DNA from 2 places in the Bradyrhizobium sp. SZCCHNR1051 genome. Region 2 is predicted to be linked to the other one. Evidence: predicted binding sites of a transcription regulator. Region 2 holds the regulator's gene; the other holds the start of a gene.
The links. Region 2 encodes LexA, which represses DNA repair genes until DNA is damaged. Its sites were predicted from a motif close to TGTTCNNNNTGTGTTCNG; they were not measured.

Region 1: the regulator LexA is predicted to act here: its motif matches at 1,694-1,711, upstream of QW868_RS26110 (DNA recombination protein RmuC).

Annotation. Positions count from the first base shown of each region.
Region 1 is NZ_JAUEYJ010000023.1:68,719-76,504, reverse strand. Features, by position in the region: gene QW868_RS26115 (AmpG family muropeptide MFS transporter) at 1-387, opposite strand, end outside; gene QW868_RS26110 (DNA recombination protein RmuC) at 431-1,663, opposite strand; gene def (peptide deformylase) at 1,833-2,360, shown strand; gene fmt (methionyl-tRNA formyltransferase) at 2,502-3,437, shown strand; gene truA (tRNA pseudouridine(38-40) synthase TruA) at 3,555-4,292, shown strand; gene QW868_RS26090 (HAMP domain-containing methyl-accepting chemotaxis protein) at 4,447-6,504, shown strand; gene dapE (succinyl-diaminopimelate desuccinylase) at 6,524-7,678, opposite strand; gene dapD (2,3,4,5-tetrahydropyridine-2,6-dicarboxylate N-succinyltransferase) at 7,738-7,786, opposite strand, start outside.
Region 2 is NZ_JAUEYJ010000001.1:316,943-324,728, reverse strand. Features, by position in the region: gene QW868_RS01445 (glutamine--tRNA ligase/YqeY domain fusion protein) at 1-503, shown strand, start outside; gene QW868_RS01440 (hypothetical protein) at 525-737, opposite strand; gene QW868_RS01435 (ComEC/Rec2 family competence protein) at 877-3,168, shown strand; gene QW868_RS01430 (hypothetical protein) at 3,123-3,341, opposite strand; gene QW868_RS01425 (hypothetical protein) at 3,565-4,005, opposite strand; gene lexA (transcriptional repressor LexA) at 4,265-4,963, opposite strand; gene glp (gephyrin-like molybdotransferase Glp) at 5,170-6,381, opposite strand; gene QW868_RS01410 (alpha/beta hydrolase) at 6,513-7,322, opposite strand; gene QW868_RS01405 (LysR family transcriptional regulator) at 7,331-7,786, opposite strand, start outside.

The DNA of each region.
Region 1 (7,786 bases), on a different contig from region 2:
GGTGAGCGCCAGCAGCAGGATGGCGCCGATCAAGAGCAGCTGTGCGAACACCAGCCAGCCGCGCCGCCGTCCAAACGCGCGCGTGAGCAGCGGCACGTGCAGCGCGTCCACCAGCGGCGCCCAAAGGAATTTCAGCGTGTAAGGCGTTCCGACGAGGGCGAACAGCCCGATCGTGCCGAGATCGACGCCGAGCTCACGCATCCAGATCTGAAGCGTCGAGCCGGACAACGCCAGCGGCAGTCCCGACGAGAAGCCGAGGAACAGCACCACGAGCACGCGCGGCTGCAAGTAGACGGCCATGCTCTCGCGCCAGGTGGGGGCGGGTTTGGCAGCGCCGGGCTTTGGAGCGGCAGCAGGGATCTCGGAAGCGGCGTCAGGTGCGGTCATGGGCGGGTGGTAGCAGATTTGAACGGCCTTCGCGACGCCACCATCACTCCCCCACCTGCACGCGTCCCGCCAGCGGAAACAGATCCGGCGTCGTGCCGGTAACCGGCGCGATGCGTGGTGAGTCCACCGGCGAATCCTGCTTGCTGAAATCGAGCTCCTCGATGCGGGCGGCGCGCTTCTCGATCTTGTCGGCGGAAATGAGGATCTGGCGGATGTCCTCGCCGACATCGCCGAAATGCTTCTGCAGTTTGAGCACGCGCTCGCGCAGGCGGCCGAGATCGTCGCCGAGATGGATCACCTCGTTGCGGATCTGGTCGGCGGCGTCGCGGATGCGCGCATCCTTCATGATCTGCTGCATGACCTGGATCGCGAGCATCAGCAGCGATGGCGACACCAGCACGACGCGCGCTCGATAGGCTTTCTGGATCACGTCGTCGAAGCCGTCATGGATCTCGGCATAGACCGATTCCGACGGCACGAACATCAGCGCCGTGTCCTGCGTCTCGCCGACCACGAGGTACTTCTCGGCAATGTCATTGACGTGGCGGAGCACGTCGGTGCGCAGCCGCTGCGCCGCGGCGCGCTTCTCCTCCTCGGTCACGGCGTCGTGCAGCGCGGTCACGGCTTCCAGCGGAAACTTGGCGTCGATGCACAGCGGTCGCGAATCGGGCAGGAACACGACGCAGTCGGGCCGCTTGCCGCTGGCGAGCGTGTGCTGAAACGCGTAGCTGCCCTTCGGAAGCCCGTCCTGGACGATCGCCTCCATGCGCGCCTGGCCGAAGGCGCCGCGCGACTGTTTGTTGGCGAGGACGTCGCGCAAGGTCGTCACTTGCGTCGTCAGCTCGCTGAGATCACGGTGGGCGTTGTCGATGATGCCGAGGCGCTCGTGCAGCACGCGCAGACTATCCATTGTGTGGCGCGTACTCTGCTCCATCGACTGTCCGACGCGGTGGGTGACCGCATCGAGCCGTTCGTTCACGCTGCGGGCCAGGTCCACCTGACGGCCGGCGAGCAACTGGGCCATCGCGTCGACCCGTCCGGAGGCCTCGCTCTGGACGCGGATCATCTCGCCGAACCGTTGTTCGAGCTCGTCAGCCCGCATCGCCTGCTGGGCGGCGAGCTCCGCGCCGCGCCGTCCGGAGCGGGCCACGGCGGCCACGATGATCACGAGCAGTAGCAGCACCAGTACGCCGAATCCGATCAGCGCATCGCTCGCCCTGATGGGCAGGTCGCCGATGATGACGACGACAGGATTGAGGGATTGGCTGACGGTCATCACCCCCGTCTATCCGATTCGCGCAAGCTCGCGAACGAAGAGAGAACAATTATGGTTAAGGGCACGTTAAGAATCATGGTTAACGAAACGTTGAAATTCATGGTTAGTGAAGTCTTAACCGCGAGCCATCACATTGACCCCGCCGGTTCCGCGGCTTAAATCGCGCGCCATGTCCCTAAGAGAAATCATCATCCTGCCGGACCGGCAGTTGCGGCTGGTGTCCAAGCCGGTCGAGAAGGTCACGCTGGAGATCCGGCAGCTGGTCGACGACATGTTCCAGACCATGTATGACGCGCCGGGCATCGGGCTCGCAGCGATCCAGGTCGCGCAGCCGCTGCGCGTCATCACCATGGATCTGGCCAAGCCCGACGCGAACGGGGAAGGCAAGCGCGAGCCGCGCGTCTTCATCAATCCGGAGATCGTCGCCAAGTCGGACGAGCTGTCGGTCTACGAGGAAGGCTGCCTGTCGATCCCCGAATATTACGAGGAGGTCGAGCGGCCAGCGCGCGTGCGCGTGCGGTTCATCGATCTCGACGGGGTGGTCCGCGAGGAGGATGCCGAGGGGCTCTACGCCACCTGCATCCAGCATGAGATCGATCATCTCAACGGCGTGCTGTTCATCGACTATCTGTCGAAGCTGAAGCGCGACCGCGTGATGAAGAAGTTCACCAAGGCCGCCAAGCGCGCCAGCGAGTAACGATCAACTCTCTCCTCCGTCATGCCCGGGCTTGACCCGGGCATCCACGTCTCGCCGCGCGTTACAGGCAGCTCGACGTGGATGGCCGGGACAAGCCCGGCCATGACGCGGAGGATTCGGCAATGCAGGATCTTCCACCAGATGCCGCTTCGCCTGATCTTCATGGGCACGCCGGATTTCGCCGTGCCGACCCTGCTCGAACTCGCCGGCCACGGCCACGAGATCGCGGCGGTCTATACGCGCGCGCCGAAACCCGGCGGCCGCCGCGGCCTCGCGCTGCAGCCGACGCCGGTCGAGACCGAGGCGCGCCGGCTCGGCATTGCCGTGTTCACGCCGAAGACGCTGAAGACCGAGGAGGCCTTGGCCGAGTTTCAGGCTCATCAGGCCGATGCGGCCGTGGTCGTCGCCTACGGCATGATCCTTCCCCAAGCCATTCTCGATGCGCCCAAGCTCGGCTGCTACAATCTCCACGCTTCCCTGCTGCCGCGCTGGCGCGGTGCCGCGCCTATCAACCGCGCGATCATGGCGGGTGATGCCGAGTCCGGCGTCATGGTGATGAAGATGGATGTCGGGCTCGACACCGGCGATGTCGCGATGGCCGAGCGCCTTGCGATCACCGATGCGATGACGGCGTCCGATCTGCACGACCGCCTGTCGCGGATCGGCGCCGATCTCATGGTGCGCGCGATGGCGGCGCTAGAGCGCGGCGGGCTGACGCTGACGAAGCAGGCAGAGGAAGGCGTCACCTGCGCCGCCAAGATCGAGAAGGCCGAGGCGCGGATCGACTGGACGAAGCCGGCCCACGCGGTGCTGCGGCACATCCACGGCCTGTCGCCATTTCCTGGCGCCTGGAGTGAGTTCACGCTTGATGGCGAAGCGGTCCGCTTGAAGATCCTGCGCTGCGCGCTTGCCGACGGCGGGGGCGAGCCGGGCGCCGTTCTTGACGAGCAGCTCACCATCGCCTGCGCCGACGGCGCCATCCGCGTCACCGAGCTACAGCGCGCCGGCAAGGGTCCCATGAAGGCCGCGGATTTCCTGCGCGGCACCCGTATCGCGCCGGGCCTGCGTTTCGGCTGACCACCTCATCTCGTCATGCGCGGGCTTGACCCGCGCATCCATCTCAAGAACAAGCTTCGTCCAGGGATGGATTGCCGGGTCGAGCCCGGCAATGACGGCAAAACTCGATCGGGTCAGATGCCCCGCTACAAGCTCACCATCGAATATGACGGCGCGCCGTACTGCGGCTGGCAACTGCAGGCGACCTTGCCGTCGGTGCAGGGCGCGCTCGAAGCGGCGGTGCAGGCGACCTGTGGCGTGCCGACCCGGGTGCATGGCTCGGGGCGCACCGATGCCGGCGTCCACGCCACCGGTCAGGTCGCGCATTGCGACGTTGAGAAAGAATTCCGGCCCGACAAATTGCGCGACGCGCTCAACGCGCATCTGCGGCCCAACCCGATCGCGGTGCTCGACGCCGAGATCGTTCCCGACACCTTCGAAGCACGCTTCTCCGCCCGCAGGCGGCACTATCGCTATCGCATCGTCAACCGCCGCTCCAATCTCGCGCTCGAGGTCGGCCGCGTCTGGCGCGTGCCGCAGCGGCTCGACTCGGACGCGATGCACGCGGCGGCCCAGCGGCTGATCGGCAAGCATGATTTCACGACTTTCCGCGACACGGAATGTCAGGCAAAATCGCCGGAGAAGACGCTCGATCAGCTCGACGTCGTCAGGGACGGCGATGCCATCACCATCCTCACCTCCGCACGCTCCTATCTGCACAGCCAGGTGCGCTCGATGGTTGGCTCGCTGGTGTGGGTCGGGCAGGGCCGCTGGAGCGCCGATGATCTCGCCGCCGCGCTCGCCGCGCGCAATCGCGCCGCCTGTGGCGTCGTCGCCCCGCCGGAAGGCCTCTATCTCGTGAAGGTCGACTATTGAGATCGTTCTGCAGTGGAACCCGCAAATCGCTATTAGCTGCCAATGATTATCCTAATGAGTAGTCGTTTCGGGAGTAAGGGACAGGATTCATTAACTCCAAATTGAAGCCCTCGCTGCTATCCGGACCTCAGGCTGCTGTCCAGCGAGGTCGATCGTGCGCATTCGTCAAGTCTTCCTGCTCTCTTTGCTGCTCGGGGCCGTCATCGGCCTGCTCGCAACCATGTTGTTCGCCTGGCAGCAGCTGACCTCGCTGCAGGCCGCGAGGACGGCAGGCCGTGATACGCAGCTGCTGGCCGCCATGCTGCGGCTGCCTGAAAAGCTGAACCTCGAGCGCGCTATGGTCAATCCGCGGCTGGCATCGCCGAATCCGGCGACGGCCGATGAGCTGGCCGCGCTGCAGAAGATACTTCAAGGCTCTGACGACGCCTTCGCCAAGGCGCGCAGCCTGGCGCTGCTGAGTGAAGACACCGCCGCGCTGGACTCGATCCAACAGAAATTGCGTGCGACGCGCGGGGCCGCTCTCGATGCCGTCGCGCAGGCCAAGGCGGCGCGATCCGAAGCAATCGTCCGTGATTACGTGCCGCAGATGTTCACGATCCAGGAAACGACCGGCAGCCATGTCGACGTGATCGTGCGCCGGATCAATGCGGCCAATCCCGCGGTAGGCCAGGCGGCGCGTCTCGCGGTGATCGGCTGGGATTTGCGCGACTGGGCCGGTCGCGCCACGACGACGTTCGTTCGCATGATCGCGACCAAGCAGCCGATGGCGGGTGAACCGGCCGAGGCGCTCGCGACGTTCAAGGGACGCATCGAGCGCATCTGGACGACGGCCAAGCTCGCTGCCGCAGAGATCAACCAGAAGCCGATCTTCGCGGCCCTGACCGAGGTCGAGAATGGCTATTGGGCCCGCGGTGGCGAGTTCTATTCGTCGCAGGTGGTGCCGAACCGGGGCAAGGTGCTCGAGCTCGATCCCGACCAGTTCCTGCGGTCCGTATTCCCGATCCTCGATACGATCCTGCCGCTGCGGGATGCAGCCCTCGCCGAGGCGCTGAGCCAGAGCGAGGTCGCGATTGCCGAGTCGCAGACCCGTTTTGCCCTGGCGCTGGTCCTGTTGCTGGTCAACGTCGCGGCCGCCGCACTGGGGACGGTCTGGTTCAATGCCCGCGTGATCAAGCCGCTGTCGAATCTGACCGAGATGATCCGTCGGATCGCCGGTGGCGAGCGCAGCGTCGAGATCGGATATGGCGATCGGACCGACGAGATCGGCACGCTCGCCAACGCCATCGGTGTTCTGCAGGAGAAATCGGCGGAGGCCGACCGGCTGTCGCTGCAGGGCGCCGATGCCGAGGCCCGGCGCGACGCCCGTCGGCAGAAGATCGAGGCGCTCACGCGCCGCTTCGGCGAGGTCATCGACACGCTGTGTGGCCGGCTGAGCGATGCCGCGAGCGGCCTGAAGCAATCGGCCGAGACGCTCGACGGCTCGGCCAGCACCACCGCGTCCCGTGCCACCGCCGTGGCCGAAGCGGCGGCGCAGGCGACCTCTGGCGTCAATACGGTGGCGGCTGCCTCCGAGGAGCTGGACGCGTCGATGAAGGAGATCACCCGGCAGATCGCGGAAGCCGCGTCGGAATCCTCCAACGCGACCAGCCAGGCGCTCGACACCACCGACAAGGTGCGCACGCTCGCCGGCAGCGCCACGCGCATCGGCGACGTCGTGCAGCTGATCCGCGCCATCGCCTCGCAGACCAATCTGCTCGCGCTCAATGCCACGATCGAATCGGCGCGCGCCGGCGAGGCCGGCAAGGGTTTTGCCGTCGTTGCATCCGAGGTGAAGAGTCTCGCATCCCAGACCAGCAAGGCCACCGAGGAGATCGAAAGCCAGATCGCCGCGATCCAGAACGAGACCGGCAGCACGGTGGCCGCGATCGAGAAGATCGCCGCCGTCGTCAACACCATCAGCGGCGTCACCGGTGCGGTGGCGAGCGCGGTGGCCGAGCAGAGCGCCACGACCCGGGAGATCGCCCGCAGTGTGCAGCAGACCGCGAGCGGCACCAACGACGTCTCGTCGTCGATCGCGCTGGTCAGCGCGGCCGCCGCGGACACCCGCGGATCGGCGCGCTCGCTGCTCGACTCCGCGGCGAGCCTTGCCGGCCAGGCCACCGACCTGCGTCGCGAGGTCGATCAGTTCCTGGCGGAGGTGAAGGCCGCCTGATCAGGATCAGGCGCGCCGCTCAGGCGAAATATCTTTCGAGAATGCCGCGATAGATCTTCGTCAGGGTCGCGATGTCGGCGACCGAGGCGCGCTCGTCGATCTGGTGCATGGTCTGGCCGACCAGGCCGAACTCGATCACCGGGCAGTAGCTCGAAATGAAACGCGCGTCCGAGGTGCCGCCGGTGGTCGACAGCTCCGGCTTGCGCCCCGTCACGCTCTCGATCGCGGCGACGGCGAGGTCGGTGAACGGTCCGGGCTTGGTCAGGAACACGTTGGAGTTCGACGGCAGCCAGTCGATGTGGGCGCGGATGCGGTTGCCACAGGCCTTGGCGAGCCGCTCTTCCACCAGCGCGCGCAGCGTCTCCTGCGTATGGCAGTCATTGTAGCGGATGTTGAACTTCGCCCGCGCCAGGCCCGGGATGACGTTGGTTGCGGTGTTGCCGACATCGACGGTGGTGAATTCGAGATTCGACGGCTGGAACTGCGCGCTGCCATGATCGAGCGGCTCGTCCGACAGTGCGACGATCAGGCGCGAGATGTCCGGCACCGGGTTGGAGGCACGGTGCGGATAGGCGACGTGGCCCTGCTTGCCCTCGACGATCAGGGTGCCGGACTGCGAGCCGCGGCGGCCGATCTTGACGCAGTCGCCCATGACCTCTTGATTGGACGGCTCGCCGAGCACGCAATGGTCGAACCGCTCGCCGCGCTCGGCCGCCCACTGCAACAGCTTGATGGTGCCGTTGACCGAGACGTCCTCTTCGTCGCCAGTGATCAGGAACGAGATCGAGCCTTTTGGCTGTCCGCCGTGATCGCGTAGATAGTCGAGCACGGCCGCAACGCTGCAGGCGATGCCGCCCTTCATGTCGACGGCGCCGCGGCCATAGATGTAGCCGTCCTTCACCTCGCCGGAGAACGCGCCAAGGCTCCACGCCGCTTCATCGCCGGGCGGCACCACGTCGGTGTGGCCGGCGAAGGTGATGTGCGGCCCCTCGGTGCCGATGCGGGCGTAGAGGTTGTCGATATCGGCGGCGCCTGCTTCCGAGAAGGTCACGCGATGGGTCGTGAAGCCGGCCTGTTTCAGCAGGGCCTCGAGCACGCCGAGTGCCCCGGCATCGGCGGGGGTCACTGAGGGACAGCGGATCAGGTCGCGGGTGATGGCGAGGGCATCGGTCATGCCCTCGCTTAACATGGGCGTTCGGGCGGCGGCTAGTGCGGCCGCCCGAGCGCGGACGATCAGTCGCGCAAGAGCTCGTTGATCGAGGTCTTGGAGCGGGTGCGCTCG
Region 2 (7,786 bases):
AGCAGGACGACTTCATGGAGAACCCGCCGAAGAAGTTCTTCCGGCTGTCGCCGGGCAACGAGGTGCGGCTGCGCTACGCCTATTTCATCAAGTGCCGCGACGTCATCAAGAACGACGCCGGCGAGATCGTCGAGTTGCGCTGTACCTATGATCCGGCGACCAAGGGCGGCAACGCGCCGGATGGACGCAAGGTCAAGGCGACGATGCACTGGCTGCCCGCTGCGCAGTCGCTGACCGCCGAGATCCGCCTCTACAACCAGCTGTTCGCCAATCCGAGCCCCAATGCGGCCGACTTCACCGCCGATCTCAATCCCAACTCGCTCGAGGTCCTGACCGACGCGCTCATCGAGCCGGCGATCGCCGAGAGCAATTCGGACGCACCGATGCAGTTCGAGCGCCAGGGCTACTTCGTCCGCGATACGGATTCGACGCCCGACAAGCTCGTGTTCAACCGCACCATCGGCCTGCGCGACACCTTTGCGAAGGAGGTCGCGAAGGGATGAGATGGGGATCGCAGCCGCAGCTCAATTGATCGCTGCGAGGCCGGCCTCGGTCAGCGTTGGTACGCCATCGCTGACCTCGACCAAGCCGCGCTCCGCGAGGAGCGAGAGATCATCGTCGGCGACGGGGGAGAGCGTGAGCCGGTGGGCCTTGATGTCCCGCAACGTCCAGCGCAGGTGGATCGCCGTGTCGAGCGCGAGGTCGGCAAAGGGATCGTCATTGTCATGGTGGTCCATACCCGCATAAGCCCGTGCGGTGCCGAAAGTTCCAATGACGTTCCCGGCACCGGGATTGGATTCTCGTTCCGTTCCGCTAGTCGGATTCCCCGTGGTTTCGCTAGCCTCCATGCCCGTGAAGTAACGGGTGGTGTGGGCAATGGCGGAGCCGGTCAGGCCGCCGGGAGGGCGTCGCGGGATCGCGGGCGCGATGGCCGATGTCTGGCCGCCGCGCGGCGCGCTGGCCGGCGGCTGGCCCGCGATCGGGGCCGGCGCGTCGTCGGCATTCGCCGCCCGCCTGAAGAGCTGGGCGGTCGAGGAGGCCGGGGCGGGCCGGCTGCTGCCCTGGGTGCCGGTGGCGTTCGGGGCCGGCATCGCGCTGTACTTCACCGCCGATCACGAGCCGGTGCTCTGGATCGCCGCCACCACCGCGGCGCTGCTCTGCATCGTCGCCATCATGATGCGGCGGCATCGGATGTTTCCGGTTGCCGTGATGCTCGCAGCTGCAGCGTGCGGCTTTGCCGCGGCGACCATCAAGACCGCGCGTGTCGCACATCCGGTGCTGGCGCGGCCGCTGTACTCCGTGGCGCTGTCCGGCTTCGTCGAGGCGCGCGACGTCCGCGAGCGCAGCGATCGGATCGTGCTGCGGGTGACGTCGATGGAGAGCCCGCGCAACGCCGTCACCATCGCGCGTGTCAGGCTCGCGGTGCGTAAGGGCACGGCGCCCGAGGTCGGCAGCTTCGTGCAGCTCAAGGCGCGGCTGCTGCCGCCGATGGCCCCGGTGCGGCCGGGATCCTACGACTTCGCGCGCGACATGTTCTTCCAGGGCATCGGCGCCTCCGGCTTCGTGATGGGCGCGATCACGACGGCGACGCCGCCGCAGGCCGCCGGCTTCGGCCTGGGCTATGCGGCGGCCATGCAGGGTCTGCGCGATGCGATCGACGCACGCATCCGTGCCCGCCTGACGGGCGATGAGCGCGCCATCGCCACCGCGCTGCTGACCGGCCGGCGCGACGCCATCACGCCCGATGTCAACGATGCGATGTTCGTCTCCGGCCTCGGCCACGTGCTGTCGATCTCAGGCTATCACATGGCCGTCGTCGCCGGCGTCGTGTTCTTCGCCGTGCGCGCGCTGCTTGCGCTGATCCCCGGCCTCACTATCAGCCATCCGATCAAGAAATGGGCGGCCGCGGCGGCGCTGGTCGCGGCGGCGTTCTACCTGCTGCTGTCGGGCGCGGAGGTCGCGACGCAGAGATCGTTCTTCATGACGGCCGTGGTGCTGATCGCGGTCATGGTCGATCGCCGCGCCGTCACCTTCCGCACGCTCGCGGTCGCGGCGATGATCGTGCTGATCGCGGCACCCGAAGCGCTGGTGCATCCGAGCTTCCAGATGTCGTTCGCGGCGACGCTCGGCCTGGTCGCGCTGGTGCAGTTCGGCCTGCCCAAACTGTTTGCGACGCCGGACAGCTCCACGACGCAGCGCATCGCGCTGTGGGGCGGCCGCGAGCTCGCGATGCTGCTGCTGGCCTCGCTGATCGCGGGGCTTGCGACCACGCCCTATGCCGCGTTCCACTTCCATCGCGTCACGCCCTATGGCGTGCTCGCCAATCTCGCGGCGATGCCGGTGGTTTCGGTGCTGGTGATGCCCGCCGGACTGCTCGGCCTGCTGGCGGCGCCGTTCGGGCTCGACGGTCCCTGGTGGACGCTGATGGGCCTCGGCATCGACTGGATGATCGCGGTGACGCGCTGGGTGGCGGCGCTGCCCGGCGCGGTCGGGCGCATCCCGGGCTTCGGCATCGGACCGCTGATCCTGGCCAGCCTCGGCGTCATCCTGATCGGCCTGCTGCGCACACCGCTGCGTTGGTCGGGCGCCGTCGGGCTCGTGGTGGCCACCGCGTGGGCCGCCACGACGCCGCTGCCCGACGTCCTGATCGCCGGCGACGGGCGCGCGGTGGCGGTGCGCGGCCGTGACGGACGCCTGCATGTGATGCGCACCGGCAAGGACGTGTTCGCCACCAAGGAGTGGCTCGCGGCCGACGCCGATGCCCGGCTGCCGGCGGATTCATCGCTCGCCGATGGCGTCTCCTGCGACGAGGCGGGCTGCGTGGTCGCGATGGCCGACGGCCGATTCGCCGCCTTGACCCTGCGCGCCGAGGCGCTCGACGATGATTGCGCCCGTGCCGCGCTGATCGTCACCGCGCGCGCCGCGCCGTCATCCTGCGCGGCGGCCGTCATCGATCGCCAGCGCCTGCAGCAGCAGGGCGCCTTGATGCTGGTGCAGCGGGGCACCGGCTTCTCCGTCACGCCGGTGCGCGCTGGCGGCACCGACCGCCCGTGGTGGCCGGCGCCCGCCGAGGCCGGCGAGTTCGACACGACGCTGACGCCGCGTGCGCCGGTGTCGCGGCTTCAGGACGCGACGCCGCCGGAGACGGAGCAGGGCGAGCAGGATTGAGCGCCGGACAGCTCGAACGTGCTGAGATGATACAACGTGCTGAGATGATACTCGGTGTCGTCGGGTCCATCGAACAGCGAGGGACCTTCGACCAGCGTGAACGCAGCGCCCGGATATCGTTGCCAGACGGCGACGTCATCAACCGTGACCGTTAGCCATCCGAACGGAAGCATGTAGCGGCCGGGCTCGGTGATCCGGTCGGCCTTGTTCCAATCGATCTTGTTGACCGCGGCGGCAAGCTCCCCCGGCACACAATGCCGGCCGAGGGATGTCGTTCCTATTCGATGCGATGCCGGAGCGTGAGGTTCGCCCGAAAGGACCTTGCGCTTGCAGAAACCAAATCTCCCCCGGCCGAAAGCTCGCTCATGACCGAGAGAAATGCGGACGCGCAGGCGCTCAGGTGATGCTGATGCGGCGAATCGGTGTGGCCTGCGAAGCCGGAACGTCCTCCGCCATGCCCGGGCGGCGCTCGGCCGGCTGCTTGCTGACCGGCAATTGTAGCACGGTGACGCGCTGGCCCTCGCAGAGCTGGGTCACCAGCACGTGGCGGCCGTCGGCGAATTCGATCGCGTCGTGATGGCGATCGGGGATGTGCGTCTCGATGCTGTTGAACTTCGCGACGCGCTCGCGGATCGTCCGGGTCCAGAGCCAGCGGCTGTCGTAGCGGACGTCCTCGACAAATGCCAACTCGGTGCCGGGCAGCATGCAGACGGCGACGGTCGGCTCGCTCTCGAGGGCGAAGCCGCGGGTGGCGGTGCCGCGAAACGTCGTCGAGATCAACGTCTCGCCGACCTTGGCGGGACGGGACGCAACCGCATGGAGGCTGTAGTCACACATCGGATCGCTCCTCGTTGAGAGATAGCCGACCCACGCTCCCCCCGGACAGGCGCAGGCCTCTATCAGAGTGGACATCGATGGTGATGTTAGCGCGCGCTTCACGGCAATTCTGCGCTGATCTGCACCGCGTGCGCCCGCGGGCGATCACAAGCGTTTGAGCATGCCGCGCTGCACATCCTGAGGTGCATTCGCGCGTGACCAATTTCGATCGGCGGCGAAGCGCGTGCGCCCGTCGCCGATCGACCGATCGCGTCCGCGATCAGTACTTGCGATACAGCCCGACCAGCTTGCCTTGGATCTTCACCCGGTTCGGCGGCAGGATGCGCACCTCGTAGGCGGTGTTGGCCGGCTCCAGCGCGATCGATGCGCCGCGGCGGCGGAAGCGCTTCAACGTCGCTTCCTCATCGTCGATCAGCGCTACCACGATGTCGCCGGTGTCGGCGGTCTCGTTGCGCTGGATCAGCGCCATGTCGCCGTCGAGGATGCCGGCATCGACCATGGAGTCGCCGCGCACCTCGAGCGCATAGTGATCGCCGTTGCCGAGCATGTCGGCGGGCACGCTGATGGTGTGGCTGCGCGTCTGTAGCGCCTCGATCGGGGTACCGGCGGCGATGCGGCCCATCACCGGCACCGCGACGGGGCGCTCGCCATCGTCCAGCGCGGGAGTGCTGGTGCGCACCTTGCCGAGATTGCCCTCGATCACCGATGGGGTGAAGCCGCGGCGGTTGTTGGCGGCCTGTGACAGCTCGGGCAGCTTGATCACCTCGATCGCGCGGGCGCGGTTGGGCAGCCGGCGGATGAAGCCGCGCTCCTCGAGCGCCGTGATCAGGCGATGAATGCCGGACTTCGAGCGCAGATCGAGCGCATCCTTCATCTCGTCGAAGGACGGCGGCACGCCGGCTTCCTTGAGCCGCTCGTTGATGAACCGCAGAAGTTCGTACTGTTTGCGCGTCAGCATCTCGACCTGGTCCCCAGTTTGTTGTCGTCCGAGTCCAGGAGCTGCGCCTTGAGCACAAACCGGCTGAGAGCGCCTTGGAGTCGGACCATCATCGCGTCGCCCGCAACATACTAAAAACAAATCATGAACGGACACTATATGTTCGATGTGTGTTCCGCAATCCTTAAATTGTAGTGAACGGACCGGGCTTTGCCGGGGGAAACGGCCTAGCTCGGCAGGCGCAGGATCTCGCACGGGCTGCCGGCGGCGGCCTTCGGCGCAAACGCCCGCCGGATCACCAGCGCCTGCGAGAGCGCGAGATTGCCGAGCAGCGACGAATCCTGCTGCGTCACCGGCGTTGCGATCAGCGTGCCGTCGGCGCGCTCCTCGAGCTGCGCCCGCAGATAGTCCTCGCGCGAATCGTTGGCCCCGAGCTCGCGGCCGAGCAGGGCGGTCTCGCGTGGCATGCGAGCTTCGTCGCGGCCGAGCAGCCGCCGAATCAGCGGCACCAGGAACAGGATGGCGCAGACATAGGACGACACCGGATTGCCGGGCAGTCCGATCACCCTCATGTCACCGAGCCGTCCGTGCATCATCGGCTTGCCCGGCCGCATCGCGATCTTCCAGAACGCCATCTCGACGCCCTCGGCTTCGAGCGCCTGCTTGACGAGGTCGTGATCGCCGACCGAGGCGCCGCCGGTCGTGATCAGGATGTCGGCCTTGGCCTCGCGCGCCCGCCGGATCCCGGCGACCGTGGCCTCCATCGTATCCGCGGCGATGCCGAGATCGATCGGTGTCGCGCCCTCGCTGCGCACCAGCGCCCGCAGGGCGTAGCCGTTGGAATAGACGATCTGGCCCGGGCCGGGCGTCGAGCCCGGCATCACCAGCTCGTCGCCGGTGGCGAGCAGCGCCACCTTCGGCCGGCACCGCACCGGCAGTGCCGGATGATTCATGCTGGCCGCCAGCGACAGGTCGCGGTCGCTGAGCCGGCGGCCCGCCTTCAGCAGCACCATGCCCTGGTGGAAGTCGACGCCCGCGGGCCGAATGTGCCGGCCCTTGATCGCGGCCTCGGTGATGACGACGTGGCCATCTTCGGCGATCGTGTCCTCCTGGATCACCACCGCGTCGGCGCCCTCAGGGACAACGCCACCAGTGAAGATGCGCGCCGCCTCGCCGGGTCCGACCACGCGATCGAACGGCCGCCCCGCCGCGACCTCGCCGATCACCCTCAGCCGCACCTTGGCCTGGGCTGCGTCCGCCGCGCGCACGGCGTAGCCGTCCATCGCCGACATCGCCTCGGGCGGCTGCGTCCGCAGCGCCGCGAGGTCGCGGGCCAGGATGCGGTGATGGGCCTCGTCCAGCGTCACCAGCTCCTCGGCCAGCGGCTCGGCGCCGGCGAGCACGGCGGACAACGCATCAGACACCGGCATCAGGGCCATGAGAGTTCCTTCGGACGGAGACGGCAGATCGAATGAATCGCCTTCTAACCGAACGCGCACGGCTCGGCCAAGGGCTCAGGCCGCTTCCTGCCTTCTGATCGTCTGATGTGGGCCGCGTCCGGGCCGCTGCCTCACGATCGCGCGAGAAAGTCTGCAATCAACCGCGTGACCTCCTGCGGACGTTCCAGGCTCGGCAGGTGCGCCGTTCCGGCCAGCTCATGTCCTGACCCGTTCGGCATTGTTGCGGCGAGCAGCCTGCTTCGCTGCTGGATGTGAGGAAAGTCCAAGTCCCCCCAGATGACGAGCGATGGCGCGACGATCTCCGCGAGGCGCGGGAAGGCTGGTGCCATATCGAGAGTCGCGCCGGTTGGCGGCGCGCGGAGTGCGGCGGCGTTCTTCTTCAGGAACGTCTCGCGTGGCTCGCCGGAGATGCGTCCCTCGCGCTGCAAGGGACCGTCGACCCACAGATGCGCCTTGATAGCGCTGACCCGATCCCAATCCTGTGCGGCCTCGGCAGCGGCCAACGACGCCGTTAGCGCCTTGATCTCCGGTGGATAGACCGGCTCCGGCGCGCCGCTGATCGAAGGTGCGATCAGCACCAGCGATGCCATACGTGACGGATGGCGAAGCGCGAAGTCGAGCGCGATGCGGCCTCCTTGCGAGCAGGCAATCAGCGTCGCCGGCCGCCCCGGCGCGAACGCGTCGACGACGGCGAGCAGGTCCTCGACCGGAGAATGAGCTTCCTCATAGGCGACCGTCTCACCAAATCCGCGCCGGTCATAGGCGATCGCCATATGCGTTGCCGCGACGCCCTCGATCTGCGCGCGCCACATGGAGCGGTCGAACACTGCGGCGTGCAGGAAGACGACAGGGTCTCCCTGGCCGGCAACCTCGGCGGCGAGCCGCGCGCGGCCGGAGCAGACGTGATGCAGAGAGTTCATTTTGAATGCTATCCCGCAGCCGCACGACAGGCTGCTCGCTCGGTCGTGTGCAGGATGTCCGCCACCATGTTCCGCAGCCAGACCGATGCTGCATCACGATCGAGCTGCAGCGGCCAGACCATCGAGACGGCCGGCAGCCGCAGCTTCAACGGCGCGGGACAGAGCGTCAGCCCAAATCGCGGCCCGTAGAGCTTTGCCATCCTGGTCGGTATCGTCGTGATCACCGGTGATGCGGCGACCGTCGCCAGCACGCTGAGGAATTCCGAGGAGGCTGAGACCACGTTGAGCTCGGTCCCGATCTCATCCAGCGCCGCCTCCAGACAGCCCTGCAGGCTGTTGGTCAGCGTCACCAGCGCGTGCGGAAGCGACAGATAGTCGGCGAGGCTGATCGGCGTTTTCATCGCGATGCGCTTTGGATTGTAGACGCAGCTCAGCGCCTGCTCGAACAGGAGCTGGGATCTGTG